One region of the Ancylobacter sp. TS-1 genome, then DNA from elsewhere that is predicted to be linked to it. Evidence: predicted binding sites of a transcription regulator. Region 1 holds the regulator's gene; each other region holds the start of a gene.

Region 1 (9,959 bases):
CTGGTGCTGTCCGGCCCGGCGCGGCTTGCCTTCCATGGCATTGACCGCATTCTGCCCGACAGTTCGACCCTGCTGCGCCAGCCCGGCCGCATCAATCTGACGTTACGGCGGGTGCGGCCGGGCGCCTCCAGCGAAATTCTGCCTTGATGGACCCGCAGAAAAGGCGAAGTTGCGGTTGTGAAACCCGAAGGATTGCGAATGCGTCGTTTCGTCCGTGCCGCCCTTGCCGCCTTTTCGCTGGTGGCGTTGAGCTTTCCCGCCGCCGCTCAGGCGGTTTTCCCCAATCAGGGCACGATCGGGCTCGTCCCGCCGGAAGGCATGGTCGAGATTCCGGGCGTACCCGGCTTCCAGGACCGTGCCACCAAGGCGTCGATCCTCGTGCTGGAGATGCCCAAGCCCGCCTTCCAGGAGATCACCGCCAGCTTCGCGCCGCAGGAGTTGCAGAGCCAGGGCGTGACCGTCGAGGAGCGCCGCGACATTGAGCTTGCCGACGGCATCAAGGCGGTGCTGCTCAAGGGCTACCAGACCGTCGGCAGCGCGGCGCTCAAGAAGTGGATCCTGCTCGCCGGCGGCAAGGAGCAGACCGGCATGGTGACGGTGCAGTTCCCGGAGGCGGTCTCCGCGCGCTACCCGGATGCGACCATCGAGAACGCCCTGCGCACCGTCGTCTTCCGCGCGCCGCCTTCGCCGCAGGAACTGCTGGCCCGCCTGCCCTTCACCATCGACCAGATGGAGGGCTATCGCGTGCTCAAGGTGCTCGGCAACAGCGCCGTGCTGCTGACGCGTGCCGATGCCGGTAAGCCGGAACTCGGCGACGACCCGTTCTTCATCGTCGCGGTCGGTCAGGGCGAAATCCGCGAGGACGACCGCGAGAGCGTCGCCAAGCGGGCCATCGCCTCCGTGCCGGGCATCAAGGAACTGCGCGTCGAGCGCGGTGGCCCGCTGCGCATCGGCGGCCAGGCCGGGTTCGAGCTGATCGGCAACGCGCTGGACGCCAAATCCGACAAGCCGGTGAAGGTCGTGCAGTGGCTGCGCTTCGGGCGCACGGGCTATCTGCGCATGGTCGGCGTCGCGCCGACGGACAGCTTCGAGGCCGAGTTCGGCTCGATGCGCGGCCTGCGCGACGGCATCGAGCTGCGCTGACGCCCCGGGCCCGGGACGCTTCCGGCCCGGAATCCTCGTCATCCCCGGGCGTGACCCGGGGATCCACGTCTTCCGCCGATGCCTGTTCAAGGCATGACGTCGAAAGGTGGCCGTCGCGGCCCTCAGCCCTCGGCGGCGGGGGTCTCGGCCGGGGCCGCCTTGGGGCCGCCCTTCGACACGCCGACCAGCGCCGGGCGCAGAACGCGCTCGCCGATCTTGTAGCCGGGCTGGATCACCTGCACGACCGTGCCGGAGGGAAGCTCGGCATTCGGCACCTCGAACATCGCCTGATGCAGGTTCGGGTCGAACTTCGAGCCTTCCGCCTCGATGCGCGCCACGCCGTGCTTGGAGAGCGTCTGCGTCAGCGCGCGGGAGGTGATGTCGATGCCGTCCAGCACCGTCTTCAGCACGCCCTCGGCCTTGGCGCGCGCCTCGTCGTCGATGGCACCGAGCGCCCGCTCGAAATCGTCGGCGACGTTGAGTATGTCGCGGGCGAAGCCGGTGATGCCGTAGACCTTGGCATCGGCGACCTCGCGCTCGGCGCGGCGGCGCACATTGTCGGCCTCGGCGAAGGCGCGCAGGAACTTGTCCTTCAGGGTGGCGATCTCGGCCTCCAGCTGCTCCTTTTCGGCAGCGAACTGGGCGGCGAGGTCTTCCGTCGCCGCGGGCGCTTCGCCGGCTGCGGCGGTCGTCTCCGCCGCCACATCGGTCGGATCAGCCGGGGTGCGGTTCTCGTCGCTCATGGATACCTCGTCGGGAAATGGGATTTGCCCGTGCGTGCCTGACACACGGACGCCCGCCATATCGGGTCGAACACCGGAAAAATCAAGCCGCGTCAGTCCCCGACCCGGCCAGCACGCGGCTCACCACGCGGGCGGTGAAGTCGACCATGGGCACGATGCGGGCATAGTTCAGCCGGGTCGGGCCGATCACACCCAGCACGCCGACCACCCGGCCCTGACCGTCGCGATAGGGGGCGACGATTGTGGAGGAGCCCGACAGCGAGAACAGCTTGTTCTCCGAGCCGATGAAGATGCGCAGGCCCTGCGCCTCCTCGGCGCGTCCGAGCAGGTCGACCACCTCCTGCTTGGCTTCGAGGTCGTCGAACAGCAGCCGCACCCGCTCCAGGTCCTCGATGGCGCGCAGATCGTGCAGCAGCCGCGTCTGGCCGCGCACGATGAGCCGCCGGTCGGCCTTCTCGCCGCCGGACCAGCTCGCCAGCCCGGTCTCGACCACGCGGGCCGTCACTTCGTCGAGCTCGGCGCGGCGTGCGCTGAGCGTGCGCTCCACCTCGCTGCGCAGCTCGGCGATGGTGCGCCCGCGCGTCAGCGAGCTGAGGAAATTGGTCGCCTCCACCAGCACCGAGGCCGGCAGGCCCTTGGGCAGCGGCACCAGCCGGTTCTCCACCTCGCCATCCTCGGAGACGAGGATGAGCAGGGCGCGGCTGGCGTCGAGCGGCACGAACTCGATGTGCTTGAGCCGCACATCGGTCTTGCCGGCTGTGACGACGCCGGCGCCGCGCGACAGGCCGGAGAGCAGGTTCGAGGCTTCCGCCAGTACACCGTCGACCGTCTGGGCGCGGGCGGCGGCGCGCACCTGGGTCTCGATCGAATTGCGCTCGTCCTCGGAGACGTCGCCGATTTCCAGCAGCGCGTCGACGAAGAAGCGCAGGCCCCGCTCGGTCGGCAGGCGGCCGGCGCTGGTATGGGGCGCGAAGATCAGCCCTGCCGCCTCGAGGTCCGCCATCACGTTGCGCACCGAGGCCGGCGACAGCGTCATCGGAATGAGGCGGGAGATGTTGCGCGACCCCGCCGGCTCGCCGGTCGCCAGATAGGTCTCGACGATCTGGCGGAAGATTTCGCGCGAGCGTTCGTCGAGCCGGGCGAGCGAGGGAGCGCTGGAAGCGAGCAGTGGATCAAGGGGCATCGGGTGCCTGTCGCTTGTCGTCGTCTGAGCCGGTGGCGGCAGCCCCATTATCTCGGTAATCGGGCGGCATGTTCAAGCGAGCTGCGGTCCCTGCGATTGCACCCGGGCCGTCCGGCCCTTACAAGACGGCGCCGCCGGGCTCGTTCCGGCCAAGAATTTCAGGAGATGCCGCATGCGCCCTTCCCGCCGCCAGCCCGACGAGATGCGTGCCGTCAGTTTCGAGCGCGGCGTGCTGCGCCATGCGGAAGGCTCGTGCCTGGTCAAGTTCGGCGAGACCCATGTGCTGGTCGCCGCGACGCTGGAAGAGCGTCTGCCGCCCTGGCTCAAGGGGCAGGGGCGCGGCTGGGTCACGGCCGAGTACGGCATGCTGCCGCGCGCCACCCATGAGCGCACCCGCCGCGAGGTCACCTCCGGCAAGCCGTCCGGCCGCACGCAGGAAATCCAGCGCCTGATCGGGCGCTCGCTGCGCGCGGTGGTCGACCTCGAAAAGCTCGGCGAGCGCCAGATCACCGTCGATTGCGACGTGATCCAGGCCGATGGCGGCACCCGCACCGCCTCCGTCACCGGCGCCTGGATCGCGCTGCACGACTGCCTGAGCTGGATGAAGTCGCGTGGCATGATCCCCACCGTGCCGCTGCGCGACCATCTGGCCGCCGTCTCCTGCGGCATCATCGACGGCGAGCCGCGCCTCGACCTCGACTATGCCGAGGACTCGGAGGCGCATACGGATGTGAACTTCGTGATGACCGGCTCCGGCGGCTTCGTCGAGGTGCAGGGCACCGCCGAGAAGACGCCTTTCTCCGAGGACGAGTTCAACGCCATGCTCGGCCTAGCCCGCAAGGGCATCGGCAAGCTGGTCGACCTGCAGAAGCTCGCCGTGTCATGAGTGCGCCCGCGCCCCGCCGGCTGGAAGGCCGCATCGTCATCGCCACGCACAATCCCGGCAAGCTGGAGGAGATGCGCGGCCTGCTGGCGCCCTATGGCGTGGACGCGGTTTCGGCCGGCGATCTCGGCCTGCCCGAGCCCGACGAGACCGGCCTGACCTTCGGCGAGAACGCCCGCATCAAGGCGCTGTCGGCGGCGACGGCATCCGGCCTTCCCGCTTTCGCCGACGATTCCGGCCTGTGCGTCGAGGCGCTCGGCGGCGCGCCGGGGCTTTACACCGCCCGCTGGGCGGGGCCGGAAAAGGACTTCATGGCGGCGATGACCCGCGTCGAGGAAGAGCTGCGCGAGGCCGGCGCCGAGCTGCCGGATTTGCGCCGCGCCTTCTTCATTTCCGCGCTCTGCCTCGCCTGGCCGGACGGCCATGTCGAGGATTTCGAGGGCGTGGTGAACGGCACGCTGGTGTGGCCGCCGCGCGGGCCGGCCGGCTTCGGCTACGACCCGATGTTCCAGCCGGACGGTCAGCCGGAGGACAATCCGCGCACCTTCGGCGAGATGACCGGCGCCGAGAAGCACGGCCTGCCGCCGCTCGGCGACGGCCTCTCGCACCGCGCCCGCGCCTTCATGGCGCTGGCGCAGGCCTGCCTCGGGGCGACGTTTGACTGACGGCGCCCATAGCCCGGCCGGGCGGACCGCCCTCGCGGCTCCCCCGCCGGCCGATCCCGGTTTCGGCGTCTATGTCCACTGGCCGTTCTGCAAGGCCAAGTGCCCCTATTGCGACTTCAACTCGCATGTCCGCCATTCCCCGCCCGATCAGGCGCGTTTCCTTGCTGCCTTCCGGGCCGAGATCGCCCATACGCGCGAGCGCATCGGCCAGCGGCGGACCCATAGCGTGTTCTTCGGCGGCGGCACGCCCTCGCTGATGGAGCCCGGCACAGTTGGCGCCATTCTGGAGGCCATCGACGCCGCCTGGCCGCTCGACGCGACGGCCGAGGTGACGCTGGAGGCCAACCCGACCAGCGTCGAGGCCGGGCGTTTTCGCGGCTACCGGATGGCGGGCGTCAACCGCGTCTCGCTGGGTGTTCAGGCGTTGGACGATTCCGCGCTGAAGGCGCTGGGGCGGATGCACACGGCGGATGAAGCACTCGGCGCGGTGGCGGTCGCCCGCGCCGCCTTCGAGCGCGTCTCCTTCGATCTCATCTATGCCCGCCCCGACCAGAGGCCGGAGGACTGGGCCGCCGAGCTGCGCCGCGCCATCGCCGAGGGCTGCGAGCACCTCTCGCTCTACCAGCTCACCATCGAGGAGGGCACGCCCTTCGCCGCCCTGCACCGCGCCGGCCGGCTGATCGTGCCGGATAGCGAGGTCGCCCGCGCGCTGTGGGACGTGACGCAGGAGACCACGCACGCGGCCGGCCTGCCGGCCTACGAGATTTCCAACCACGCCCGGCCCGGCGCGGAGAGCCGCCACAACCTGCTCTACTGGCGCTACGGCGAATATGCCGGCATTGGCCCCGGCGCCCATGGCCGGCTCGACACACCGGAGGGGCGCCTGGCCACCTCCACCGAGCGCGGCCCGGAGGAATGGGTGGCGCGCGTCGAGGCGGACGGGCACGGGGTCATCGTCGACGAGCCGCTCTCGCGCGCCGAGCAGGCGGATGAGTATCTGCTGATGGGGCTGCGCCTCATCGAAGGCATCGACCGCGCGCGATTCACCCGTCTCGCCGGGCGCGACTTCGACGCCGCGCGCCTCGCCTCGCTGCTGGACGAGGGAATGGTGGAGACGCTGCCGGGCGACCGGCTGCGGGCGACCTCCGCCGGCCTGCCCGTACTCGACGCCATCGTTGCCGATCTGGCGGCGTAGGCGCTCCAACGGTTCGGAGCCGCCTATCTTCCGTCCCTCACCCCTGCGCGAAGCTGCGGGGGGCGGGGCTGATGATGCTGGCCGCGCCACCGGAGATCTGCATCACGGCGAGGCCGCGCTGGTTGGTGCCGTCGGCACGGAAGCGGAAAATGCCGTCGACGCCGGAAAAGCCCGAGGGGTTCTGGATCGCCGCGTCGGTGATGCCGTTCTCGCCATAGGAGTTCACCAGCGCCGCCATCAGCGACACCGCGTCGTGCGAGAGCGTGGCCGTGCGCACCGGCTCGCGGCCGAAGCGGGCGCGGTAGCGGGCGGCGAAGGCGCGGAAGCCGGCCGGGTCGGGCGCGGCGAAGATGCCGCCATTCACCGCCGGATTGGCGAACAGCGCCGGCGAATCCCACAGGCCGGTGCCGATGAGCTGCTTGCCGTTGAGGTTCACTCCAGCGGCGGTGAACGCCTGCAGCACCTGCGGCACGGCGTCGGCCGCGTCCGGCAGGAACACGGCGTCCGCCTGCACCAGCGAGCCGGCGAGACGGCGCGCGGCCTCGGCATACTGGCCGGCCGCGTAGCGTTCCAGCCCGACGACGCGCCCGCCGGCGGCCGGCACCGTCTCGCGGAAGGAGGCTTCCACCACCGAGCCATAGGCATTGTCCGGCACCAGCCCGACAAAGGAGCGGCGCCCGGTCGAGATCGCGTAGCGCACGGCGCGCTCGACATCGGTCTGCGGCAGGAAGCTGAGCAGGTAGACGCCCTGCGTCGCGACATTGGTGTCGGTGGAAAAGCCGACCAGCGGCACGCTGCGCTGGCGGGCGACCTGCCCGGCGGCGGCGACCGAATGGGCGAAGAGCGGGCCGATGATGGCGCGCGCGCCCTCGTCCAGCGCCTGGCTCGCCGCCGCCTGCGCGCCCGGCCCGGTGCCGCCGTCATCCTTCACGATCAGGCGGATGCGGGCGCCGGAGAACTCGGTGAGCGCCATCTCGGCGGAGTTGCGCAGCGCCAGCGCCACGGCGGCGGCGTTGCCGCTGGCGCCGAGCGGCAGGATCAGCGCGACGGGCGTGCCCGTGCCGGCGACAGGGGCGCCCTCCGGCGGCATCTGCGGTGCCGGCAGGCCCGCCTGCGGCTGCCCCAGATCCGGCCCGCCCGAGCAGGCCGCCAGCGTCGCCGAGCCGGCCAGCGCGAGAAAGCCGCGCCGCGTGGCGCGGAACGGCCGGCGCGTGTCGGTCGGCGAAGGATTGTCCTTGTCGCTCATCGCGCTCTGGCTTCGGCCCGAAGGCTGCGCCGGCCACCCCGGCCGCCGTCGTTCCCTTTTTAGGACGGGCGGCCTCGCGCTGTCACCTCACGCTGCCGGCGGAAGCGGCGAAAGCCTCACATATCCACGCGTTAGCCCGCAGGGGAGAGGCGCCGCGCCACGGATCCCCCTTCATGCGGCGCATGACGGCGCCGCCCGCGGGCTCTACACTGGACGCATGAACGCTCCTGCCAAGTCTTCCCCCGATCCCGCCCGTCCGCGCAGCTTCCGCATCGGCGCCCATGCGCTGCCCGCCGCCCGGCCGGAGGGGGGGCTCTACATCGTCGCCACGCCCATCGGCCATCTCGGCGACGTCACCCTCCGCGCGCTGGAAACCCTTGCCGCAGCGGACGTGATCGCCTGCGAGGACACCCGCATCACGCGGCGCCTGCTGGATCGTTACGGAATCGAAACGCCGCTCGTCGTCTATCACGACCACAATGCCGAGCACACAAGGCCGCGCCTCCTCGCCCGGCTGGCCGAGGGCGCGGTGGTGGCGCAGGTATCGGATGCCGGCACGCCGCTGGTCTCCGATCCCGGCTTCAAGCTGGTGGAAGCGGCGATATCCGCCGGCCATCGCGTGGTGCCGCTGCCCGGTGCCTCGGCGAGCCTCGCGGCGCTGGTGGCGGCGGGCCTGCCGACCGACCGCTTCTTTTTCGAGGGTTTTCTTCCGCCCAAGAGCGGCGCGCGGCGCACCCGCATCGCCGAACTCAAGACGCTGCCCTCGACGCTGGTCGTTTATGAAAGCGGGCCGCGCCTGCCGGAGAGCCTCGCCGACCTTGCCAGCGGCCTCGGCCCGCGTCCGGCGGCGGTATGCCGCGAACTGACTAAGACCTTCGAGGAGGTGCGCCGGGCCCCGCTCGACGTGCTGGCGGCCCATTACGCGGAAAACGGTCCGCCGAGGGGCGAGATCGTGCTGGTGATCGGCCCGCCTGTCCCTGAGGAGGCGAGCGCGGCCGATCTCGACGCGGCGCTGCGCACGGCGCTCGCCAGCCTGTCGGTCAAGGACGCGGCGGCGGCGGTGGCCACCGCGACCGGCCTGCCGCGTCGCGCCGTCTATGCGCGGGCGCTCGCGCTGCAGGCGGGCGATGGATAGGGCGCCGCCGGCCGAGGGGCAGCGCGCCCGGCGGGCCGCCTTCGCGCGCGGCCTCGACGCCGAGAACGCCGCCGCCGCTCTGTTCGAGGCGCAGGGTTTCGTCATCCTGGCCCGGCGCGTGCGCACCCCGCGCGGCGAGATCGACCTCGTGGCCCGGCGCGGCGAATTGCTGGTCTTCATCGAGGTGAAGGCGCGCACCTCATTTCGTTCCGCAGCCGAATCGATCCTTCCGCGCCAGCGAAAGCGCATTGCCGGGGCGGCGGAAATTTTCCTCGCCGACCATCCCGAATGCGCCAGCCTCGACATGCGGCTCGACGTGGTGCTGGTGGCGCCGGACGGGCCGCCCGTGCACCTGCCGGGCGCGTTCGAGGCCGAGTGAGCCGTGCCTCGGCGGTAGCGGCGGACGCAGCGTGACATGGCGCGCATCGGCGCGAGGGATTAAAGAGAAGACCGAACGCCGCCACGCGGCACCCCAAACGGCACCCTCTTGCCTGAGACGGAATCCATGAGCCTCAACATCGCCGTCCAGATGGACCCGATCGACCGCATCAACATTGCGGGCGATTCCGGCTTCGCCCTGCTGCTCGAAGCGCAGGCGCGCGGTCACGCGATCTCCTACTACACCACCGACCGCCTCGCCATGCGCGACGGCGAGGTGTTCGCCACCGTCCAGCCGCTGGAAGTGCGCGACGTGAAGGGCGATCACTACACGCTGGGAGAGCCCCGCCGCGTGCGGCTCGACAGCTTCGACGTGATCCTGATGCGGCAGGATCCGCCCTTCGACCTCAACTACATCACCGCCACGCACCTGCTGGAGCGCATCCACCCGAAGACGCTGGTGGTGAACGACCCCGCCCATGTGCGCAACGCGCCGGAAAAGATCTTCGTCACCCACTTCCCCGACCTGATGCCGCCGACTGTGATCACCCGCGACCTCGAGGAGATCAAGGCTTTCCGCGAGGAGTTCGGCGACATCGTGGTGAAGCCGCTCTACGGCCATGGCGGCGCCTCGGTGTTCCGCCTCACCCGCGACGATCTGAATTTCGGCTCGCTCTACGACCTGTTCGCCACCACGCTGCGCGAGCCCTGGGTGGTGCAGCGCTTCATCCCCGAGGTGAGGCACGGCGACAAGCGCATCATCCTGGTCGACGGCCAGTTCGCCGGCGCGGTCAACCGCGTGCCGAGCGAGGGCGACCTGCGCTCCAACATGGTGCGTGGCGGGGCGGCCAAGGAGACCGACCTGACGCCGCGCGAGCGCGAAATCTGCGAGCGGCTCGGCCCGGCGCTGCGCGAACGCGGCCTGCTGCTGACCGGCATCGACGTGATCGACGGCAACCTCACCGAGATCAACGTGACGGCGCCGACCGGCATCCGGGCGATCCGCCGGCTCGGCGGCCCGGACATCGCGGCGACGGTGTGGGACGTGATCGAGGCCAAGCGGCGGGGCTGAACAGGCGGCGCGGAGAGCCCCACCCGCGTCATCGCGGACGGCCGGAGGCCGATCCGGGATCGCGCAAACATCTCGTCGCCACGAAAAAGCGATCCCGGATCATCGCCCGAGGCGATGTCCGGGATGACGAGATCGGATCGGGAACCGCACGACAGGTATGTGCGGCCCGGCTCAGTGCACGCTGAGCGTGACGAGTTCGTTCTGCTGCGCGCTGGCGATGGCCGCCTCGCGGCTGTCGGTCAGCATCATCGGCGTGCCGTCGGCGGCATGCAGGGTGAACAGCTTCAGCCCCGGAGCGAGGCGCGCCTGCGGAAAC
Region 2 (9,959 bases), 1.2 Mb from region 1:
CGCACCCGGACGATGGATGTCGACCTCCGGCTTTCCGCCAGCCAGGTCCGCGTCGGCGATGCCGCCTTCCAGGGCATGGCCGCCAGCGCGACGCTGAAGGGCGGCAAGCTCTCCGTCGCCATCGGCGAGGCCGAGGCGTGGGGCGGCCTGTTCCGCGCCGTGCTGCATCTGGCGCCGCTCGACAACGGCCCGGGCGCCGATATGCGCCTCGACATCTCCGCCGACGACGTGGCGCTGGCGCAGGCGTTGGGCGAGCTGTTCCGCCTGCAGCGGCTGGAGGGGACCGGCTCGTTCCGCCTCTCCGCCGGCGGCTCCGGCGCCAGCATCATGGGCATCGTGCAGAATCTCAGCGGCGCCTTCACCCTGTCCGGCGAGAAGGGCGCGCTGGTCGGCATCGATGTGGGGCGCATCCTCGCCCGGCTGGAGAAGCGCCCGCTTTCCGGCGGCGGCGACCTGCGCGGCGGGCGCACGCCCTTCGACGCCATCGTCGTCGACGCCAGCATCAGCGACGGCATCGCCAAGCTCGACCGCATCGAGATGTCGAGTTCGACGCTGCGTATCGGCCTTGCCGGCGAGAGTTCGATCGCCCAGCGCGATCTCGATTTCGCCGGCACCGCGCAGCTTGTGGGCACGGCCCCGGCGGCCGCCAAGGCGGCGCCGTCCACCACCGCCACGGGGGCGCCGGTCGCGGCGGCGGCCGCGCCGGGAGAGGCCGAGGCGGTGGCTGCGCCGGTGGCGTTCGAACTGCCCTTCATCGTGCGCGGCGACTGGGACCGGCCGATCGTGCTGCCGGACCCGCAGGCGCTGATCCGCCGCTCCGGCGCGGCGCGCCCGCTCTTCGGCACCCCCGACAAGATGGGCGTCGCCGGCCCGCTGCCCTGAGGGTTCTCACGCCACGGCGAGCGTCAGCCAGGCGAGGACGAGGTAGCGCCCGACCTTCGCCACCGTCACCAGCAGCAGGAACACCCCCAGCGGCTCGCGCAGGATGCCGGCGACCACGGTGAGCGGATCGCCGATGAGGGGCATCCAGCTCAGCAGCAGCGACCATTTCCCATAGCGGCGATACCAGCCCTGCGCGCGCTCCAGCGCCGCCTCGTTGGCGGGAAACCAGCGATGGTGCCGCAGCCGCACAATGGCGCGCCCCAGCCCCCAGTTGATCGCCGAGCCGAGCACGTTGCCCAGGCTGGCCACCGCGATGAGCGCCCAGGGCGGATAGGCGCCGGTGAGCAGCAGCCCCACCAGCGCGGCTTCGGACTGCATGGGCAGAAGGGTCGCGGCGGCCAGTGCCGCGGCGAACAGCCCGGCATAGGCGGCCACGTCCACATAGGTCGGGTCGATCATCGCGCGCGGCCGCCCTCTAGCCGGCGGCCCATGGCAGCGCCGAGCCGCTCACTCCGCCAGCACGCGCGTCGAGGGGAAGGTGATCTCGACGATGGTGCCGACATCGACCGCGCTGCGGATGTTGAAGGCGGCGCGATTGGCTTCGGCCAGTGCCTTGGTCAGCGGCAGGCCCAGGCCGGTGCCGCCCGAGCCGGCGCGGCCGGAGGTGGCGATCTGGCGGAACGGCTCCATGGCGATGGCGATGTCGGATTCGGTCATGCCGACGCCGGTGTCGCGCACCCGCATCACCACCTCGCCCTCTTCGGTGAGCGTGGTCGAGACGATGACCTGCCCGCCCGGATGGGTGAACTTGATCGAGTTGGACACGAGGTTCAGCACGATCTGCCGGATCGAGCGCGCATCCGCCACCACGGGCGGCAGGTCGGTGGCCAGCGAGGAGCGGATGATGATGCGCTCGCGATTGGCCTGCGGCTGCATGATGCCCATGCACTGCTGCACGATCTCGTTGAGCGGCACGCTGGTGAAGGCGAGGTCGAGTTTGCCGGCCTCGATCTTCGACAGGTCGAGCAGGTCGTTGATCAGCGAGATGAGGTGCTCGCCCGAGGCGTGGATGTCGCGCAGATAGTCGCGGTAGCGCTGGTTCTCGATGGCGCCGAAACGCTCCTCCATCATCACCTCGGAGAAGCCGATGATGGCGTTGAGCGGCGTGCGGATCTCGTGGCTGATCTTGGCGAGGAAGTCGGACTTGGCGAGGTTGGCGCGCTCGGCGAGCCGCTTGGCCTCGATCAGCTCCTCCTCGGCACGCTTCCACTGGGTGATGTCGCGCAGCACGGCGCAGAATTTGGTGGGGTCGTCGCCGACCCGGCCCATGGTCATGAAGAGCGGGATCAGCCCACCCTCGCGCACACGCCCGATCACCTCGCGCCCGTCATTGAGCACGCTCGCCACGCCGTTGGAGGCGAGGCCGTCGAGATAGTCGACGGCGGGGCGGTGGCTCTCGGGAGCCAGCAGCAGGGTGAAGGCCTCGCCCTGCACGTCGGAGGCGTTGAAGCCGAACAGCGCCTCGGCCGGGTGGTTCATGCCGAGGATGGTGCCGGCGGCATCGAGCAGCACCACGCCGTCGGTCGCGGTGTCGAGAATGGCGCGCAGCTCACGCCCGGAGCTTTCCGCCTCGCGCAAAGCCAGCTCGGCGGCGCGCAGGCTTTCGCGCTGGCGCGCCTCGGCGGCGCCGGAGGTGCGGTGCAGGACGTAGAGCATCGCCGTGCCGCCGTCCCACGGCGCCGACATCAGCCGGGCCTCGACGGCGATCGGCGCACCGGCGGCGTCGAAAATGGTGAGCGTGCGCCCGTCCGCGTCGTCGTCGGTGCCGGAGTCGAACAGGGCGGCGAGGCCGCCCGCGCTCTCCATCACCGACAGGTCGGCATAGCCGGTCCAGTCCAGCAGGGCGCGGTTGGCATAGAGCAGCCGGTCGCCCCGGAACGCAACCAGGCCGAGCGGCAGGCGGTCGAGCACCGGGCGCTCGCCCTCGGCCAGAACGCGGTGCAGCCCTTCCGGCCCGGCGGCTGGAGCGGGAGCGACGGGCGCGGCGGGGGGCGGGGTCTCCGCTGCCGGCTCGGGCGCAGAAGGCTGGGGCGCGGAAGGTTCGGGTGCGAAAGACTCAGCTGCGAAAGACTCGGGCTCGGCCGGCGCGGCTTCGGGCGGCGCGGGGAAGTCATCCACGCCTTCGAGCCGGGCACCGAGGGCGCGGGCGATCTCGCGGAAGGCGTTGCGCTCGCCGGTCGACAGTCCTTCCCAGGAGGCGCGCACGCCGTCGGCGCGCGGGGCCTCGCCGGCGCCCGTGCCGTTTCCGGCGCCGTGGCCGGCGCGCAGCGGAACGACATTCGGCGACGAGGGCACGATGCTCAGCGTCACCCGCACGGGCGAGGAGTCCGGCGCCGGGGTCGCCGGCTGTGCCTCGGCGTATGGGGCGCGGGGTGGGGCGGGCGGCGCGGCGGGCTCGGGCGACGAACCGGCGGGGAGCGCGCGCCGGCCCTTCACGATGCCGAAGCCGCGCAGGCCCTCGCCACGGATGGGAGCGCCGCCCAGTTCGACATCCAGCAGGTCGCCCTGCGCGGTGGGCAGCAGGGCGGGAAGATGATTGAAGCTCAGCCCTTCCAGCACCGCGCGGTGGACGCCATGGGCGCCGAGGGCGCGCCAGTCGAGCCCGGCGATCTCCTCCGGCGCGCGGCCGAGCGCGGCGGCGAGGCGCGGGTCGATGGCGGAGAGCCGGGCGTCGAGTCCGGTGCGCCAGGTGAAGCGGAGGCTGGCCGGCGCCGCAGCGGACGCGGCTTCCGCCGTTGCGGGTGCGGTTGGCGCGGCATCGGCGGCGGTTACAGGGGCGATGTCGAGGGCGACCAGCAGCACCGCGCGGGCCGGGCCTGAGACGAGAAGCGAGCAGGCAAAGGTTGCCGGTGTCAGGCGGCCGGGCAGGCGCACCCGCTCCAGCCGGGCCGGGCGGCCCGGGCGCAGCCCCGGCGCCAGACGCGCGCCAAGGCTCGCGGCGAGGCGCTCGTCGAGCGCGGCGCGGCCGGCGGGGTTGGCGGCAAGGAGGGTTCCGTCGGCATGGACGAGCACAGCCGGCGCCGCCGCTGCCAGGGCGGAAGCCGCCTGGGCCCGCAGCGCGTCGATCGCTGAGCTGCCGAAACCGTCCGTCGGAGTGTTCATGACCCGCCAGAAATGAGACCGCCGGCACTGCGCCGGAGAGGGCGGCCCGCCAGGAGAGGCATGCCGCCGAAAGCTAACAATAATGCCGGCCGGCCCCGCGTGCCATGCGAACCGGGCCCTGTCGTGGCAGCTTCATCTTTTCCGGTTAACCGGATGCCACCGATCCCGGTTAATCACTTGCAACCGCCGATGGCCCGGGCGGGACATTTTCGGGTTGCGTTTTGCAGCGCACCTACTACTTTCGTTGTAGGCATGTGCCCCGATTTACCCTTGGCGAGCGGCGGCTAGGATCGACATTCACCCGAGGACGGAGTCTGCGACCATGGCTAATGATCCCAAGCTCGATATTCCGCCGGAACTGCGCACCATCGCCGAGCAGGGCGTCGATCAGGCCCGCGCGGCTATCGACGGCTTCATCGACGCCGCGCACAAGGCGCTGGACGATGCCGGCCGGCAGTTCGATGCCGCGCACGAGAACGCGCGCGACCTCGGCCGCACCACGCTGGACTTCGCGGAAGCCAACATCGCCGCCGGTTTCGATTTCGCCTCCCGGCTCGCCAAGGCGAGCACGGTGGACGAATGGGCCCATCTTCACGCCGAATATGTGAAGGAACAGGCCGCCCGCCTCACCGAGCAGACCAAGGCGCTCGGCGAGCATGCCGGCGCGGCCGCCGGCTTCCCGAAAAGCACCTAGCCGCACGCTGCGGGCGAGCCTCGCCCGACGCCGGGCGGGTTTGCGGCGGACCGGCAAAAAAAGCGCACAGGCGGGTTGATTGTGCATTGCAATATGATATTGCAATGCACAATTATGGCAGATGAGACAGGGCAGACCTCCGGCTTCCCGTTCGGAGCCGGCCTGCCGGTCATGGCACGATCGCCAGCGCGGAAGCGGTCGGTGCCTTTCCGTATCCGCCGCGAGTGCGAGGAGAAAACCCATGGTTGAGGCCACCCCGGTTACTGCGTCCACCAAGAAAGTCGCCAAGGCTGCGACCTCCGCTTTCGAGGCGGCGATGCCGAAGCTCGACATTCCGACCAATCTGGAAGTCCCCGCCGTCGTGCGGGAAATGGCCGAGAAGGGCGTGCAGAACGCCCGCGAAGCCTATGAGAAGATGAAAGCCAGCGCCGAGGAGACGACCGATCTCCTCGAGGACACCTATTCCACCGCCTCCAAGGGCGTGGCGGAATACAACGCGGTGGCGCTCGAGTCGCTGCGCACCAATGTGAACTCCGCCTTCGACTATTTCGGCCTGCTGCTCGGTACCAAGAGCGTCTCGGAAGCGGTCGAACTGTCGACCGGCCATCTGCGCAAGCAGTTCGACGTTCTCTCGGCCCAGGCGAAGGAACTGTCGACGCTGGCCCAGAAGGTCGCCACCGACACCGCCGAGCCGATCAAGGCGTCGGTGGAGAAGACCATGAAGAAGGCGTCCTGAACGCTTCTTCGACGTGAATGACCAAGACCCGGACCGCCTTGCGGGCCGGGTCTTTTCATGTCGGGCGGCAAGCGGCGCGACATGTTTGCGGCGGCGCTCGCTTCCTAAGCGCCGCACGCGCTTGACACCCTTCCCCGGCCATCCCATTTCGGCGGCATTGGCACTCGCTTTCGAAGAGTGCTAGTAACCTGCCCAGCGCATAGCTGCTCACCCCGCGCCACGCCGGCGCGAGACAGGAAGACCGAGGATCTACCGATGGCCAAGCTGAAGTTCCGCCCCCTGCACGACCGCATCGTGGTGAAGCGCCTCGATGCCGAGGAAAAGACCGCAGGCGGCATCATCATCCCGGACAGCGCCAAGGAAAAGCCCTCGCAGGGCGAAGTCGTGGCCGTGGGCCCGGGCGCGCGCGACGAGGCCGGCAAGCTGGTGCCGCTCGACGTGAAGGCCGGCGACAAGGTGCTGTTCGGCAAGTGGTCGGGCACCGAGGTCAAGATCGACGGTCAGGACGTCCTGATCATGAAGGAATCGGACGTCCTCGGCATCGTCGGCTGACATCGGCCGAAGCGACCCGGACACAACAGAATTCAGGAGTAGGCCAGATGGCTGCCAAGGACGTAAAATTCGGTGGTGATGCGCGCGACAGGATGCTGCGCGGCGTCGACATCCTCGCCAACGCGGTGAAGGTCACGCTCGGCCCCAAGGGTCGTAACGTCGTGATCGACAAGAGCTTCGGCGCCCCGCGCATCACCAAGGACGGCGTCACCGTCGCCAAGGAGATCGAGCTCGAGGACAAGTTCGAGAACATGGGCGCCCAGATGGTGCGCGAAGTGGCCTCGAAGACCAACGACCTCGCCGGCGACGGCACCACCACCGCCACCGTGCTCGCCCAGTCGATCGTCCGCGAGGGCGCCAAGTTCGTCGCCGCCGGCATGAACCCGATGGACCTCAAGCGCGGCGTCGATCTGGCCGTGATCGAGGCGATCAAGGACATCGAGAAGCGCGCCAAGAAGGTGAAGAACTCCGACGAAGTCGCGCAGGTCGGCACCATCTCGGCCAATGGCGACGTGTCCATCGGCGAGATGATCGCCGGCGCCATGCAGCGCGTGGGCAATGAGGGCGTGATCACCGTCGAGGAAGCCAAGACCGCCGAGACCGAGCTCGACGTGGTTGAGGGCATGCAGTTCGACCGTGGCTACCTCTCCCCCTATTTCGTCACCAACCCCGAGAAGATGACGGTGGATCTCGAAGATCCGTACCTGCTCATTTTCGACAAGAAGCTCTCCGGCCTGCAGGCGATCCTGCCGGTTCTCGAGCAGGTCGTGCAGTCGGGCAAGCCGCTGCTGATCGTCGCCGAGGACGTCGAGGGCGAGGCTCTGGCCACGCTGGTCGTCAACAAGCTGCGCGGCGGCCTGAAGGTCGCGGCCGTGAAGGCCCCCGGCTTCGGCGACCGCCGCAAGGCCATGCTTGAGGATATCGCCATCCTCACCGGCGGCCAGGTGATCTCCGAAGAGCTCGGCATCAAGCTGGAGAGCGTCTCGCTCGCCATGCTCGGCCGCGCCAAGAAGGTGATCATCGAGAAGGAAAAGACCACGATTGTCGACGGCGTCGGCAAGAAGAAGGACATCGAGGGCCGCGTGGCGCAGATCAAGTCGCAGATCGAGGAGACTTCCTCGGACTACGACCGCGAGAAGCTCCAGGAGCGTCTGGCCAAGCTGGCCGGCGGCGTCGCGGTGATCCGCGTCGGCGGCGCGACGGAAGTCGAGGTCAAGGAGAAGAAGGACCGCATCGACGACGCTCTGAACGCGACCCGCGCGGCCGTTCAGGAAGGCATCGTCCCCGGCGGCGGCATCGCCCTGCTGCGCGCCAAGAAGGCGGTCGAGAAGCTCACCTCCGACAACCCGGACATCCAGGCCGGCATCAAGATCGTGCTGCGCGCGCTTGAGGCTCCGATCCGTCAGATCGCCGAGAACTCCGGCGTTGAGGGCTCGATCGTGGTCGGCAAGGTGCTCGAGTCGAAGGACCAGAACTTCGGCTTCAACGCCCAGACCGAGCAGTTCGTCGACATGATCGCCACCGGCATCGTCGATCCGGCCAAGGTCGTGCGCACCGCGCTGCAGGACGCCGCCTCGATCGCCGGCCTGCTGATCACCACCGAGGCGATGATCGCCGACATGCCGAAGCGTGACGGCGGCGCCCCGGCCATGCCGGGCGGCGGCGGCATGGGCGGCATGGACTTCTGAGGAAGTCCTTCCGCCCCTGCGATGGGTTAAGTGCACAAGCCGGCGAGGCCGGCTTGTGTGGCGGCATGGACTTCTGAGGACGTCCATCCGCCCCTGCGGTTGGCTGAGTGCACAAATATGCGAGGGCGCGGCGCGAGCCGCGCCCTTTGCTTTTGAGCCCAGCGGCGTCATCCCCGGGCTTGACCCGGGGATCCACGACTTGGGGCTACCTCTTGGGCTGCCGCTTGGGGCTGCCGCGTGAAGGCATGGATGGCCACGCCGCGCGCCATCTACTGCCCTGCCAAGCGCGGTTGCGTCCGGGCGTCCGGGGCGGCATTTTCCGGCCGGCGCCGGGGATCGGCGCCGCGAGTCGATTCCGGGAACCGCTGCCATGGCCGTCAGACGCACCAAGCCGGATTTCGCGCTGGAACGCGCCGCCTGGAAGGCCGGCGACGTGCCGGTGGCCGGTGTCGACGAGGTGGGGCGCGGGCCGTGGGCGGGCCCCGTGGTCGCCTGCGCGGTGGTGCTGGATCCGGCGCGCGTGCCGGACGGGCTCGACGATTCCAAGCGCCTGTCGGCCGCGCAGCGCGAGCGGCTGTTCGAGGCCATCTGCGCCACGGCGGAGGTCTCGCTGGCCTTCGCGCCGCCGGCGCGTATCGACGGGCACAATATCCGGCAGGCGACGCTGTGGGCGCTCTCGCGCGCCGTCGCCGGGCTGCCGAAGGCGCCGCGCCTCGTGCTGGTGGACGGAAACGACGTGCCGCCGGTGCCGTGCGCGGCACGCACCATCGTCGGCGGCGACGGCCTCGTCGCGTCCATCGCGGCGGCCTCGATCGTCGCCAAGGTGACGCGCGACCGCCTGATGGCCTCGCTCGGCGCCGCCCATCCCGGCTACGGCTTCGAGCGTCACATGGGCTATGGCACGCCCGAGCATCAGGCGGCGCTGGCGCAGCTCGGCGTCTGTCGCCACCACCGCACCTCCTTCGCGCCCATCCGCGCCCGGCTGGCGGCGGCGGAATAGGACGCGGCCCTCCTTTGAGGGCTAGTGGTAGCCCTCGCCCTCGCGGACCTTGCCGCGAAACAGCCAGTACACGAAGACGATGTAGCCGAGGATGATCGGCAGCAGGAACACCGTGCCGATCAGCATGAAGATCTGGCTGGCCGGCGCCGCCGCGGTCTCCCAGACGGTGAGCGTGGGCGGGATCAGATAGGGGAAGATCGAGATTCCGATGCCGAGATAGCCGAGCAGGAACAGCCCGATGACGCCGAAGAAGGGCAGGTGCTCATAGCCCTTCTCGAGCCAGCGCCAGACGCCATAGGCGAGCGCCAGCGTGATGAGCGGCACCGGCGCCAGATAGAACAGGTTGGGCGTGGTGAACCAGCGTTCCGCGATACGCGGGAAGGCGATCGGCGTCCACAGGCTGACGATCGCCATGAACACCAGCACCGCCGGCAACAGCACCTTGGCGCGGGCGCGGGCGCGCTCGGCCGCCGCGCCCTCGGTCTTCATCACCAGCCACACGCTGCCGATCAGCGCATAGCCCGCCACCACGGCCACGCCGCAGACCAGCGCGAAGGGGGTCGCCCAGTCGAGCGGGCCGCCGGCAAAGGCGTTGTTCTCGACCTTGATCCCCTGCACGAAGCCGCCCAGCAGCACGCCCTGGAAGAAGGCCGCCAGCGTCGAGCCGCCGGCAAACGAGATGCTCCAGAGATAGCGGCTGGTGTCGGCGACGTGGCGGAACTCGAAGGCGACGCCGCGAAACACCAGCGCCAGCAGCATGAAGATGACCGGCAGATAGAGCGCCGGCATCACGATGGAGTAGGCGAGGGGGAAGGCGACCAGCAGGCCGCCGCCGCCCAGCACCAGCCAGGTCTCGTTGCCGTCCCAGAAGGGGGCGACCGAGTTCATCATCTGGTCGCGCTCGCGGTCGTTCGCCGCGAAGGGGAACAGGATGCCCATGCCGAGGTCGAAGCCGTCCAGCACCACATACATGGCGATGGCGACGGCGAGCAGCAGCGACCAGATGACGGGCAGGTACCATTCCATGCCGACGGTGATGGCCATGGCTCATTCCTCCCGGGCGTTGATGGCGGCGCGCGTCGCCTTGTGGGCGGAGGCGAGCGGGCGGTTGGGAACGCCCTCGGGCGGGTCCAGCGCGGCGCCCTCCGGTCCCTTCGCGATCAGGCGGTTGATGTAGTAGATGCCGCCCGAGAACACGACGGCGTAGACCAGCACGAACAGCGCCAGCGAGGTCGCCAGCGCCCA
Region 3 (9,959 bases), 1.7 Mb from region 1:
CGGCCGGCGACCTCCTCACCCAGATGGCGATCTTCGAGACCACCTTCCTCGTGCTCGCCGCCGCCAATGCCTTCGGCTACGCGCTGCTCGCCGGCCGCCTGCGCGGCGCGGTGCGCAGTCCCCGGCTCTTCGCCACCATCAACCGGGTCGGCGGCTCTCTCCTGATCGCGGCGGGCGTGGCAACGCTTGCCTGGCGCAACGCCAAATAGAACGCGGGTCCCATGCTCTCTCGTACTGCCGACAATCTCTACTGGCTGTCCCGCTACATGGAGCGGGCGGACTGCCTCGCCCGCATCCTCGACGTCACCCAGCGCCTCGCCCAGTTGCCGGCGGCCTATGGCGGCTCGACCAATGAATGGCGCTCGGCGCTGCTGACCGCCGGCTGCGCCGACCTGTTCAAGCAGGTGCATGGCGAGGAGGCCAACGAGCAGAACGTCGTCAATTTCCTGGCCTTCGCGCCGGAGAACCCCTCCTCCATCCGCAACTGCTTCGAGATCGCCCGCACCAATGCCCGCTCGGTGCGTACGGCGCTGACCATCGAGATGTGGGAGACCATCAACTCGGCCTGGCTGGAGCTGAAGCGCTACTCCACCAAGAACATGACGCGCGAGGAACTGGCGCGCTTCCTGTCCTTCGTGAAGGAAACCTCGCTGCGCTTCGACGGCGCCGCCTACCGCACCATGCTGCGCAACGATGCGTTCTGGTTCTCGCGGGTCGGCATGTATGTCGAGCGCGCCGACAACACCGCGCGCATCCTCGACGTGAAGTACCACGTGCTGCTGCCCGATTCCGAGCATGTCGGCGGACCGCTGGACTACTTCCAGTGGGCCTCGATCCTGCGCTCGGTGTCGGCGCTCACCTCGTTCCACTGGGTCTATCGCGAGAGCGTGAAGCCCTGGCTGGTGGCGGACCTGCTCATTCTCAACGCGCAGATGCCGCGCTCGCTGACGAGCTGCTACCAGAACATCACCCGCTATCTCGACGACATCGCCGCCTATTACGGCCGGCAGGGCGGCTCCCAGCGCATCGCCCGCTCGACCCTCACCAAGCTGGGCAACAGCCGGATGGACGACATCTTCGTGACCGGCCTGCACGAGTACATCGATTCCTTCGTCATCGAGAACAACCGCCTCGGCTCCACCGTCACCGAGCAGTACCTGCTCTGATCCGGCTTCGTGTCATGCGTATCCATGTGAACCACGCCACCACCTACACCTACGACCCGCCGGCCAACGGCGCGATCCAGACCCTGCGCCTTACGCCCCGCAACCATGACGGCCAGTATGTCGTCTCGTGGCGCATCGACGTGTCGGAGGGCAGCCGCCTGCGGGCGCACGAGGACGCCTTCGGCAACGTCACCCACACCTTCGCGGCCGAGGGGCCGATCGGCGAACTGCGCGTGCTGGTCGAGGGTGCGATCGAGACGCAGGACACCGCCGGCGTCATCCGCGGCGTCACCGAGCGGTTTCCGCCCTCGCTGTTCCTGCGTGGCTCCGAGCTGACCACCCCCGACATCGAGCTGGCCGGCTTCGCGGCAACCGCGTGCGCCGGCGAGGGCGACCGCATCACCCGTCTGCACACGCTGATGGACGCCATCGCCGACGTGATGACCTTCGACCCGGACCCGACCCATTCATCGACCACCGCCGTCGAGGCGTTCAAGCTGAAGCGCGGCGTCTGCCAGGACTTCGCGCACATCTTCACCGCCTGCGCCCGCCATGTCGGCATCCCGGCCCGCTATGTGAGCGGCTATCTGGTCGGCGACGGTGCCGAGGCCGAGCTGCGCGCCGGCCACCAGGCCGGGCATGCCTGGGCCGAGGCGCATATTGAGGGCCTCGGCTGGGTCGGCTTCGATGCCGCCAACCGGCAGTGCCCGACCGAGGCCTATGTGCGCGTCGCCATCGGCCTCGATTATCTCGGCGCCGCGCCTGTGCGCGGCAATCGCTATGGCGGCGGCGACGAGAACCTCACCGTCGCCCTCAAGGTCGATCAGTCGAGCCGCCAGATTCAGGGGTAGTACGGAAAGCCTCGGGTTGCCCGGCAGGAAAGCGCCCCGCTATAAGGGCGCATGGAAAAGTCGCCCGCCTCGTGCATGGGCGGCGGACCAGGGGAAGCGCCTTTCATGACCTATTGCTGTGGTATTTTGGTGCGTGACGGTCTCGTCATGATCGCCGACACCCGTACCAATGCCGGGCTCGACAACGTGTCGACCTTCCGCAAGCTCCATGTCTTCGAGGAGCCCGGCCGCCACGTTCTGGCGCTGTCGACCGCCGGCAATCTCTCCATCTCGCAGGCGGTCATCTCGACGCTGCAGGAGGGGCTGGAGAACCCCGAGACCGGCCGGAAGGACACGCTTTCCACCTGCACCTCGATGTTCCGCGCCACCCAGCTCGTGGGCGCCGCCGTGCGCCACGTCTACGATCTGTACGGTGCCGGGCTCAAGGAGGCGGATATCCGCTTCGACGTCTCCTTCCTGTTCGGCGGGCGGGTCAATGGCGGGCGGCTACGGCTGTTCATGATCTACGCCGCCGGCAACTTCATCGAATGCACCAACGACACGCCCTTCCTGCAGATCGGCGAGCACAAATACGGCAAGCCGGTGCTGGACCGCTCGATCAGCTACGACATGGACCTGTACGACGCGCTGAAGTCGGGCCTCATTTCGATGGATTCGACCATGCGCTCGAATCTCGGCGTCGGCATGCCGATCGACATCCTCGTCACCCGCCGGGACGCCAACGAATCCGAGCTGAACTACCGCATCGAGCCGGGCGAGCCCTATTTCCACGACCTGCGCGAACGCTGGTCGGCCGCCCTGCGCGCGGCGCATAACTCGATCCCGCGCCCGCCCTATGGCGGCTCCCGCTGATCCGGCAACGCAAGAAAGGCCGGCCACGCGCGACGTGACCGACCTTTCCGCTTGCATGGAACGTCCCGATCATCGCGGGCGCGTACCGTCACCGTCAGGTGATCAGGTACAGAAGAATGATGATCGGAATCGGAATACCGATGAGCCACATCAGAATAGCGGGCATGATCCTTCACCTCCCGTATGATTGACTTGTCTGCCGCCCTGATAACGCGTCGACCACCTTGTGGTTCCTTGCGACGTGCGCGGACTGTCGGCGCAGGGGCCGTAACCGGCCGCCCCGCGCGGCGGTCTTGTCCGCCGCCCGGCTCTCGTCCATCTTCCCGGCCTCGGGAGGAACCAGAATGAACGCCAATCGCATCGCCCTCGTCACCGGCGCCGGAACCGGCATCGGCAAGGCCGCCGCCATCGCGCTGAGCGAGGCCGGCTTCACCGTCGTTCTCACCGGGCGCCGCGCCGAGCCGCTGGAAGCGGTCGCCGCCCTGCTCGGCGGCAACGGCCACGTCGTGACGTCCGATGTCGCCGACGCCGCCTCGGTCGCCGCGCTGTTCGAGACCGTGGCGCAGCGCTTCGGCCGGCTCGACGTGCTGTTCAACAATGCCGGCGGCTGGTCGGCAGCGACGCCGATCGAGGATATCCCGCTCGAGGACTGGCAGCGCGTGGTGAATGTGAACCTGACCGGCGTGTTCCTGTGCACGCAGGCCGCCATCCGGCTGATGAAGGCGCAGGACCCCAAGGGCGGGCGCATCATCAATAACGGCTCGATCTCCGCCCACGCGCCGCGCCCGCTCACCGGCCCCTATACGGCGACCAAGCACGCGGTGAGCGGCCTGACCAAGCAGGTCGCGCTGGAAGGCCGCGCCCATAACATCGCCTGCGGGCAGATCGACATCGGCAATGCCGACACCGACATGGCGGTGAAGATGAAGACCGGCATTCTGCAGGCGAACGGCCAGATCATGGTCGAGCCGACCTTCGACCCCGCCCATGCCGGGCGTGCCGTCGCCTACATGGCGAGCCTGCCGCTCGACGCCAATGTGCTGACCATGACCATCATGGCGACCAACGCGCCCTTCGTCGGGCGCGGCTGACGGCGAAAGGCCCGGCCGGAAACGGCCGGGCGCGCCTGCGGATCAGATATAGGCGACCGCGCCCTGGAACAGCATCCAGCTCAGGAAGCCCATCACGCCGACGCTCAGCAGCGTGGCGACCACGCCGGCGAAGATGAACACGCCGTCGCGCTCGACGAGGCCGAGGCCGAGGATCACCACCGCGATGCCCGGCGGCAGGTTGCCGAAGATCGGGATCGGCAGCAGCAGCAGCAGCCCGAGCACCAGCACCATGCCGCCCAGCACGAAGCGCGCCGAGGGCGACGAGAAATAGGGCAGCCGCGGGCGCGAATAGCCCTCGAAGCGGCGGATCCATTTCAGGGAGCCGTTGATGATCTTCTCGATCAGCGCGCGCGAGACGGTGCGGTTGGCGAGCCAGCGCGGCAGCCACAATTCGTCGCGGCCCATCAGCATCTGTGCGCCGACGAGGCAGAGCAATACGCCGCAGATCACCGGCAGGCCCGGCGGCATCGGCAGGCAGTTCGGCAGGCCGAGCAGCAGGATCGACAGGCCGAAGGCGCGGTTGCGCAGCGCGTGCACGATTTCGCCCACGCCGATACGCTCCGCCGAATGGGCGGTGACGATGGCGGAGAGCAGTTCCGATGTGCGGGGCGAGCGGTGATCCACGTGCCGTGACTCAGGTGCCTGACATGCGCTGGGCAGCCGACAGGGCGCCCAATCCGCGCCCTCATAGCACGACACTCGCGTCAAGAAGAGGGCATCGTTGGGCGGTCGTTCCCGGATCGCCTCGCGGCAGCCACGCCGGCACGCTCCGGCGGGCGGCTCAGTTGAGCATGTACAGCCCGCCGACCGCCCGCAGTTCCGCCGGCCGGATGAGCCGCGCATGCGCGACCTGCACCGAATGCAGCGGCCCTTCCAGCTCGCGCTTCCAGAAATCGAGGAAGCGGTTCAGCTCGGGAAAATGCGGGCACAGATCGTAGCACTGCCACAGATAGGACTGCAGGATCGCCGGGTGATCCGGCAGCCGGTAGAGGATCTGGGCCGTTGTCAGCCCATAGCCCGAAAGCTGACGGCGGAAATCCTCCGATACCTGCCCGCCCGCCGTCGCCTCGCTCGACGATGCCTCATGGCCTGCCATGTGGAACCTCCTTTCGTGGACGATTCGAATTGTGTGGCCATGCCCGCCCGCCGGCAAGCCCGTAAGTTATAATTGATGTGCAAATTCAATAGGCTAGCAGCATCAATGACGGAGTGCTGACAGATTGGCCCCGCCATGCTTGGCACTCTCCTTTCGCGACTGCCAATTTTTTCCGGTTCGCACCTTGCGCCGCTTTTGCCTGCCGCCTAGATGTCCGAACGGCAATGCAGCGCAGGCACGGGCGATCCGCACCACAGCCGCTGTGTTGCCGGATCAAACGATCGTTCAGGAATTTGGAGAGAACCGATGAAGTTCCGTCCCCTGCATGACCGGGTCGTGGTCAAGCGTATCGAAGCGGAAGAGAAGACCGCGGGCGGCATCATCATTCCCGACACCGCCAAGGAAAAGCCCTCGCAGGGCGAAGTGATCGCGGCGGGTCCGGGTGTCCGCGACGAGGCCGGCAAGCTGGTGCCGCTCGACGTGAAGGCCGGCGACAAGGTGCTGTTCGGCAAGTGGTCGGGCACCGAGGTCAAGATCGACGGCGTCGACTACCTCATCATGAAGGAGTCCGACCTCCTCGGCGTGCTGGAAGACACCGCCTCCGCCAAGAAGGCCGCGTGAGACCGCCCCTTCCGTCCGCAATGCTTGCCTGAGGCCGCCTCACCCGCGGCCCTCCACGCTCCACCGGAGAGAGATACATGTCTGCCAAGGAAGTTAAGTTTTCGACGGACGCGCGCGACAAGATGCTGCGCGGCGTCGACATTCTCGCCAATGCGGTGAAGGTCACGCTCGGTCCCAAGGGCCGCAACGTCGTCATCGAGAAGAGCTTCGGCGCCCCGCGCATCACCAAGGACGGCGTCACCGTCGCCAAGGAGATCGAGCTCGAGGACAAGTTTGAGAACATGGGCGCCCAGATGGTGCGCGAAGTGGCCTCGAAGACCAACGACCTCGCCGGCGACGGCACCACCACCGCCACCGTGCTCGCCCAGGCCATCGTGAAGGAAGGCGCCAAGTCGGTCGCCGCCGGCATCAACCCGATGGACCTCAAGCGCGGCATCGACCTCGCGGTCGAGGCCATCGTCGCCGACATCAAGAAGAACGCCAAGAAGGTCACCTCCAACGACGAGATCGCCCAGGTCGGCACCATCTCCGCCAATGGCGACGCCGAGATCGGCAAGTTCCTCGCCGAGGCGATGCAGCGCGTCGGCAATGAGGGCGTGATCACCATCGAGGAAGCCAAGACCGCCGAGACCGAGCTGGACGTGGTCGAGGGCATGCAGTTCGATCGTGGCTACCTCTCCCCCTACTTCATCACCAATGCCGAGAAGATGCGGGTCGAGTTCGAGGACCCCTATATCCTCATCCACGAGAAGAAGCTCTCGGGCCTGCAGGAACTGCTCCCGGTGCTCGAGGCGGTGGTGCAGACCTCCAAGCCGCTGCTGATCATCGCCGAGGACATCGAGGGCGAGGCTCTGGCCACCCTCGTCGTCAACAAGCTGCGCGGCGGCCTCAAGGTCGCGGCAGTGAAGGCCCCCGGCTTCGGCGACCGCCGCAAGGCCATGCTGCAGGACATCGCGATCCTCACCGGCGGCACCGCCATCTCCGACGATCTCGGCATCAAGCTCGACTCGGTGACGCTGGGCATGCTCGGCCGCGCCAAGAAGGTCGTCATCGAGAAGGAGAACACCACCATCGTTGATGGCGTGGGCTCCAAGAAGGACATCGAGGCCCGCATCTCCCAGATCAAGGCGCAGATCGAGGAGACCACCTCGGACTACGACCGCGAGAAGCTGCAGGAGCGTCTGGCCAAGCTGGCCGGCGGCGTCGCGGTGATCCGCGTCGGCGGCGCGACGGAAGTCGAGGTCAAGGAGAAGAAGGACCGCGTCGACGACGCGCTGCACGCCACCCGCGCGGCGGTCGAGGAAGGCATCCTGCCGGGTGGCGGCGTCGCCCTGCTGCGCTCCATCAAGGCGCTCGACGGCATCAAGACCGCCAATGCCGACCAGAAGACCGGCGTCGACATCGTGCGCCGCGCCGTTCAGGCCCCGGCCCGTCAGATCGCCGCCAATGCGGGCGAGGACGGTTCGCTCATCGTCGGCAAGATCCTTGAGCAGGACAGCTATTCGTTCGGCTTCAACGCGCAGTCGGGCGAGTATGTCGACATGTTCAAGGCGGGCGTCATCGACCCGGCCAAGGTTCTGCGCTCCTCGCTGCAGAACGCGGCCTCGGTCGCCTCGCTGCTGATCACCACCGAGGCGATGATCGCCGAGCTGCCGAAGAAGGCCTCTGCCGCCCCGGCAATGCCGGGCGGCGGCGGCATGGGCGGCATGGACTTCTGAGGAAGTCCATCCGCCCCTGCGGTTGGTTGGTGCCGAAGCCGGGCAAGCCCGGCTTCGGTTGCGGCATGGACTTCTGAGAACGTCCATCCGCCCCTGCGGTGAGCTGAGTGCACAAGCCGGCCGAGGCCGGCTTGTGCGGCGGCATGGACTTCTGGGAAATCCACCCAAGCAACGAGAATGAATAGAAGGGCGTGGCGCAAGCCGCGCCCTTTTCATTTCCGCTCAATCACGCGTGAGTGAAGTCGTCGCCCGCGCCCTCCGCCTGAGGCAGAGCAGAGTTTCGCGACACGGAACAAAATACCGCGCGAGGACCATCATATTACCCTTGGATGATCCAACTCCTGCGAATTGTTGCACGTCGAACACACCGACTGACCCAATGTAATCGGTACATTCCAACCGAACTAGTTGGTGACATCGGTGTCATAACGTCTGCAACGAACATACAGGAGGCCACATGAAACGCTCGCTGCTTCTCGGCGCCGCTGCCCTGCTCGCCACCACGGCCGGCACCTACGCCGCAGACATGCCCTATCCCACCAAGGCGCCCGACATGGTGGCCATGGTCCCCGCCTTCTCGTGGACCGGCCTCTATCTCGGCGGCAATGCCGGCTATGGCTGGGGCACGACCGACTCCGACAACAACGCGCTGTTCGATGCCGGCCCGGACTACACGCCCGGCGTCGGGTTCTATCCCGGCGCGAACCAGAGCATGGACCTCAACGGCTGGGTGGCCGGCGGCCAGATCGGCTACAACTACCAGCTTGAAAACAACTGGGTGGTCGGCGTCGAGGCGGACTTCCAGTGGACCGGCGCTGAGAACGACAGCGACCTGCTCTCATCCGTCAACGGCCCCTATTTCCAGAACAGCGGCGAGCTCGAATGGTTCGGCACGGTGCGCGCCCGCCTCGGCTATGCCTTCGATCGCCTGCTGGTCTACGGTACCGGCGGCTTCGCCTATGGCAAGGTCTCGGCGAGCAGCACGGTGGCGGCGGCCCCCGGCGGCATTCCGCTCTGGGAAACCGCGACGTCGGGCTCGGACGACTCGGTGCTGACCGGCTGGACCATCGGCGGCGGCCTCGAATATGCGCTGACCGACAACTGGATCCTGCGCGGCGAGTATCTCTATGTCGACCTCGGTTCGAGCAGCCTGACCCTGCCGCTGGCCGGCACCGGCGGCAGCTACATCAACACCGATGCCTCGGTGACGCAGAACATCGTGCGCGCGGCGATCAGCTACAAGTTCTGAGCGCTCCCGCCACGCCCGACACCCCGCCAGAAACAACAAAGCCCGGCGTCGAGCCGGGCTTTCGCGTTTTCGATACCCTGGCGCGCCGGCGCGGCGCTCAGAACCGGCTCGACGCCCAGCGCACGATCTGCACGAACACCTCGTCGGAAGCCATGTCGAGCGCCTGGGTGGCATTGGTGCCGCTGGTCGAGGCGGCGGGCACGCTGGCGCGGAACACCTGCGCCGCGACGATGCGGCCCGAGCTGTTGCCGACGATCTTCACCGATACCTCGACCACCGCCTGGGTGCCGCCGTCGAAGGTGCGCAGGCCGAAGGCGCGCAGGTCCGACAGCAGGATGTAGTCGGGGCTCAGCCCCTCGCCCGCCCGGCCAACCGAACGCCCCCGGTTGCCGTTCTCGAAAGCTTCGATCAGCCGCGCCTGGAACAGCGCCGGCAGCCGGTCGCTCCACTGCGCATTGTCGAGATAGGTGATCTGGCCCGGCGCCGGCTCGACGACGATGCGCGCGGTGTCGAGCACCTGCAGCGCGGTCGGCGGGCCGATGACGAGCAGGCCGGCGCCACGGCGCGGCGCGTTGAAATCCGCCGGCGCGCTCAGGTCGAAGGTCGGCACCGCCTTGTCGCCACCCGACAGAATCGAGCCGCAGCCGCCCAGCGCAAGGGCGAGCGCCATTGCGGCCGCGCAGCCGGCCAGCCTGCGATAGGTGTTGCTGAAGCTCACGCCCTCGCCCCTGCCCCCATGACGTCCCAGACCCCCCATCGGCTAGCGCCCAGTGTAGTTGGGAACGTTCGACCCGCCAAAGATGAACTGGCGGGGATTACGCTCGAAATTACGGAAAACGCGCTCGATCTCGCCAAGCGTGCGCCGGCCGTCGACCGCCAGCGCCTCGTATTGCCGCAGGCCGGGCCCGGTGAACTTGTTCAGGTTGACGGAAAGTTCGGCGGTGCGGGTGTCGAGATTGACCGCCAGCTTGCGGATCTCCGCCGCCGCGCTGGTGATCTCGTTGAACATGCCCTTGCCTTCCTCGCTCGTGGTCATCGCCGCCACATTGTCGAGGATAGAGTTGAACTTCAGCGCCATGCCGTCGAGCTGGGCGGAGAATTTCGCCACGTCGTCCACCGTGCTGCCGACCTTGGTCGGATCGAGCGAGACGACGACCTTGTTGAGATTGTCGGCCAGCGTGCTGATGCGCTGCGCCGCCCCGCCCGTCTCCTTCAGGAAAGTGTCGATGTTGCCGGCATTCTGGCCGAGCGCGGCGGTGAACTTGTCCACATTGTCGATCACCGAGGCGATCTT

What was found. Region 1 encodes HrcA, which represses chaperone genes, less so after heat shock. Its sites were predicted from a motif close to GTTAGCACTCNCNNNNNGNGAGTGCTAAC; they were not measured.
Region 2: a site for HrcA is predicted at 5,631-5,659, ahead of groES (co-chaperone GroES). Genes of this name have one in related genera too.
Region 3: a site for HrcA is predicted at 5,216-5,244, ahead of groES (co-chaperone GroES). Genes of this name have one in related genera too.

What each region holds. Positions count from the first base shown of each region.
Region 1 covers NZ_CP045144.1:2,751,517-2,761,475, forward strand. Annotated here, with positions in the region: gene GBB76_RS12940 (alpha-ketoglutarate-dependent dioxygenase AlkB) at 1-147, shown strand, start outside; gene GBB76_RS12945 (hypothetical protein) at 199-1,143, shown strand; gene grpE (nucleotide exchange factor GrpE) at 1,266-1,886, opposite strand; gene hrcA (heat-inducible transcriptional repressor HrcA) at 1,969-3,069, opposite strand; gene rph (ribonuclease PH) at 3,242-3,955, shown strand; gene GBB76_RS12965 (non-canonical purine NTP pyrophosphatase) at 3,952-4,617, shown strand; gene hemW (radical SAM family heme chaperone HemW) at 4,610-5,812, shown strand; gene GBB76_RS12975 (penicillin-binding protein activator) at 5,850-7,058, opposite strand; gene rsmI (16S rRNA (cytidine(1402)-2'-O)-methyltransferase) at 7,276-8,193, shown strand; gene GBB76_RS12985 (YraN family protein) at 8,186-8,572, shown strand; gene gshB (glutathione synthase) at 8,699-9,643, shown strand; gene GBB76_RS12995 (DUF1150 domain-containing protein) at 9,815-9,959, opposite strand, start outside.
Region 2 covers NZ_CP045144.1:24,030-33,988, forward strand. Annotated here, with positions in the region: gene GBB76_RS00115 (AsmA family protein) at 1-882, shown strand, start outside; gene GBB76_RS00120 (YqaA family protein) at 889-1,341, opposite strand; gene GBB76_RS00125 (PAS domain-containing protein) at 1,390-4,044, opposite strand; gene GBB76_RS00130 (phasin family protein) at 4,367-4,738, shown strand; gene GBB76_RS00135 (phasin) at 4,980-5,474, shown strand; gene groES (co-chaperone GroES) at 5,730-6,026, shown strand; gene groL (chaperonin GroEL) at 6,074-7,714, shown strand; gene GBB76_RS00150 (ribonuclease HII) at 8,085-8,714, shown strand; gene cydB (cytochrome d ubiquinol oxidase subunit II) at 8,736-9,758, opposite strand; gene GBB76_RS00160 (cytochrome ubiquinol oxidase subunit I) at 9,762-9,959, opposite strand, start outside.
Region 3 covers NZ_CP045144.1:1,098,011-1,107,969, forward strand. Annotated here, with positions in the region: gene GBB76_RS05350 (LysE family translocator) at 1-209, shown strand, start outside; gene GBB76_RS05355 (alpha-E domain-containing protein) at 222-1,166, shown strand; gene GBB76_RS05360 (transglutaminase family protein) at 1,181-2,017, shown strand; gene GBB76_RS05365 (peptidase) at 2,123-2,869, shown strand; gene GBB76_RS05370 (SDR family oxidoreductase) at 3,214-3,960, shown strand; gene GBB76_RS05375 (exopolysaccharide biosynthesis protein) at 4,003-4,605, opposite strand; gene GBB76_RS05380 (usg protein) at 4,763-5,077, opposite strand; gene groES (co-chaperone GroES) at 5,384-5,698, shown strand; gene groL (chaperonin GroEL) at 5,776-7,416, shown strand; gene GBB76_RS05395 (outer membrane protein) at 7,874-8,665, shown strand; gene GBB76_RS05400 (ABC-type transport auxiliary lipoprotein family protein) at 8,763-9,383, opposite strand; gene GBB76_RS05405 (MlaD family protein) at 9,426-9,959, opposite strand, start outside.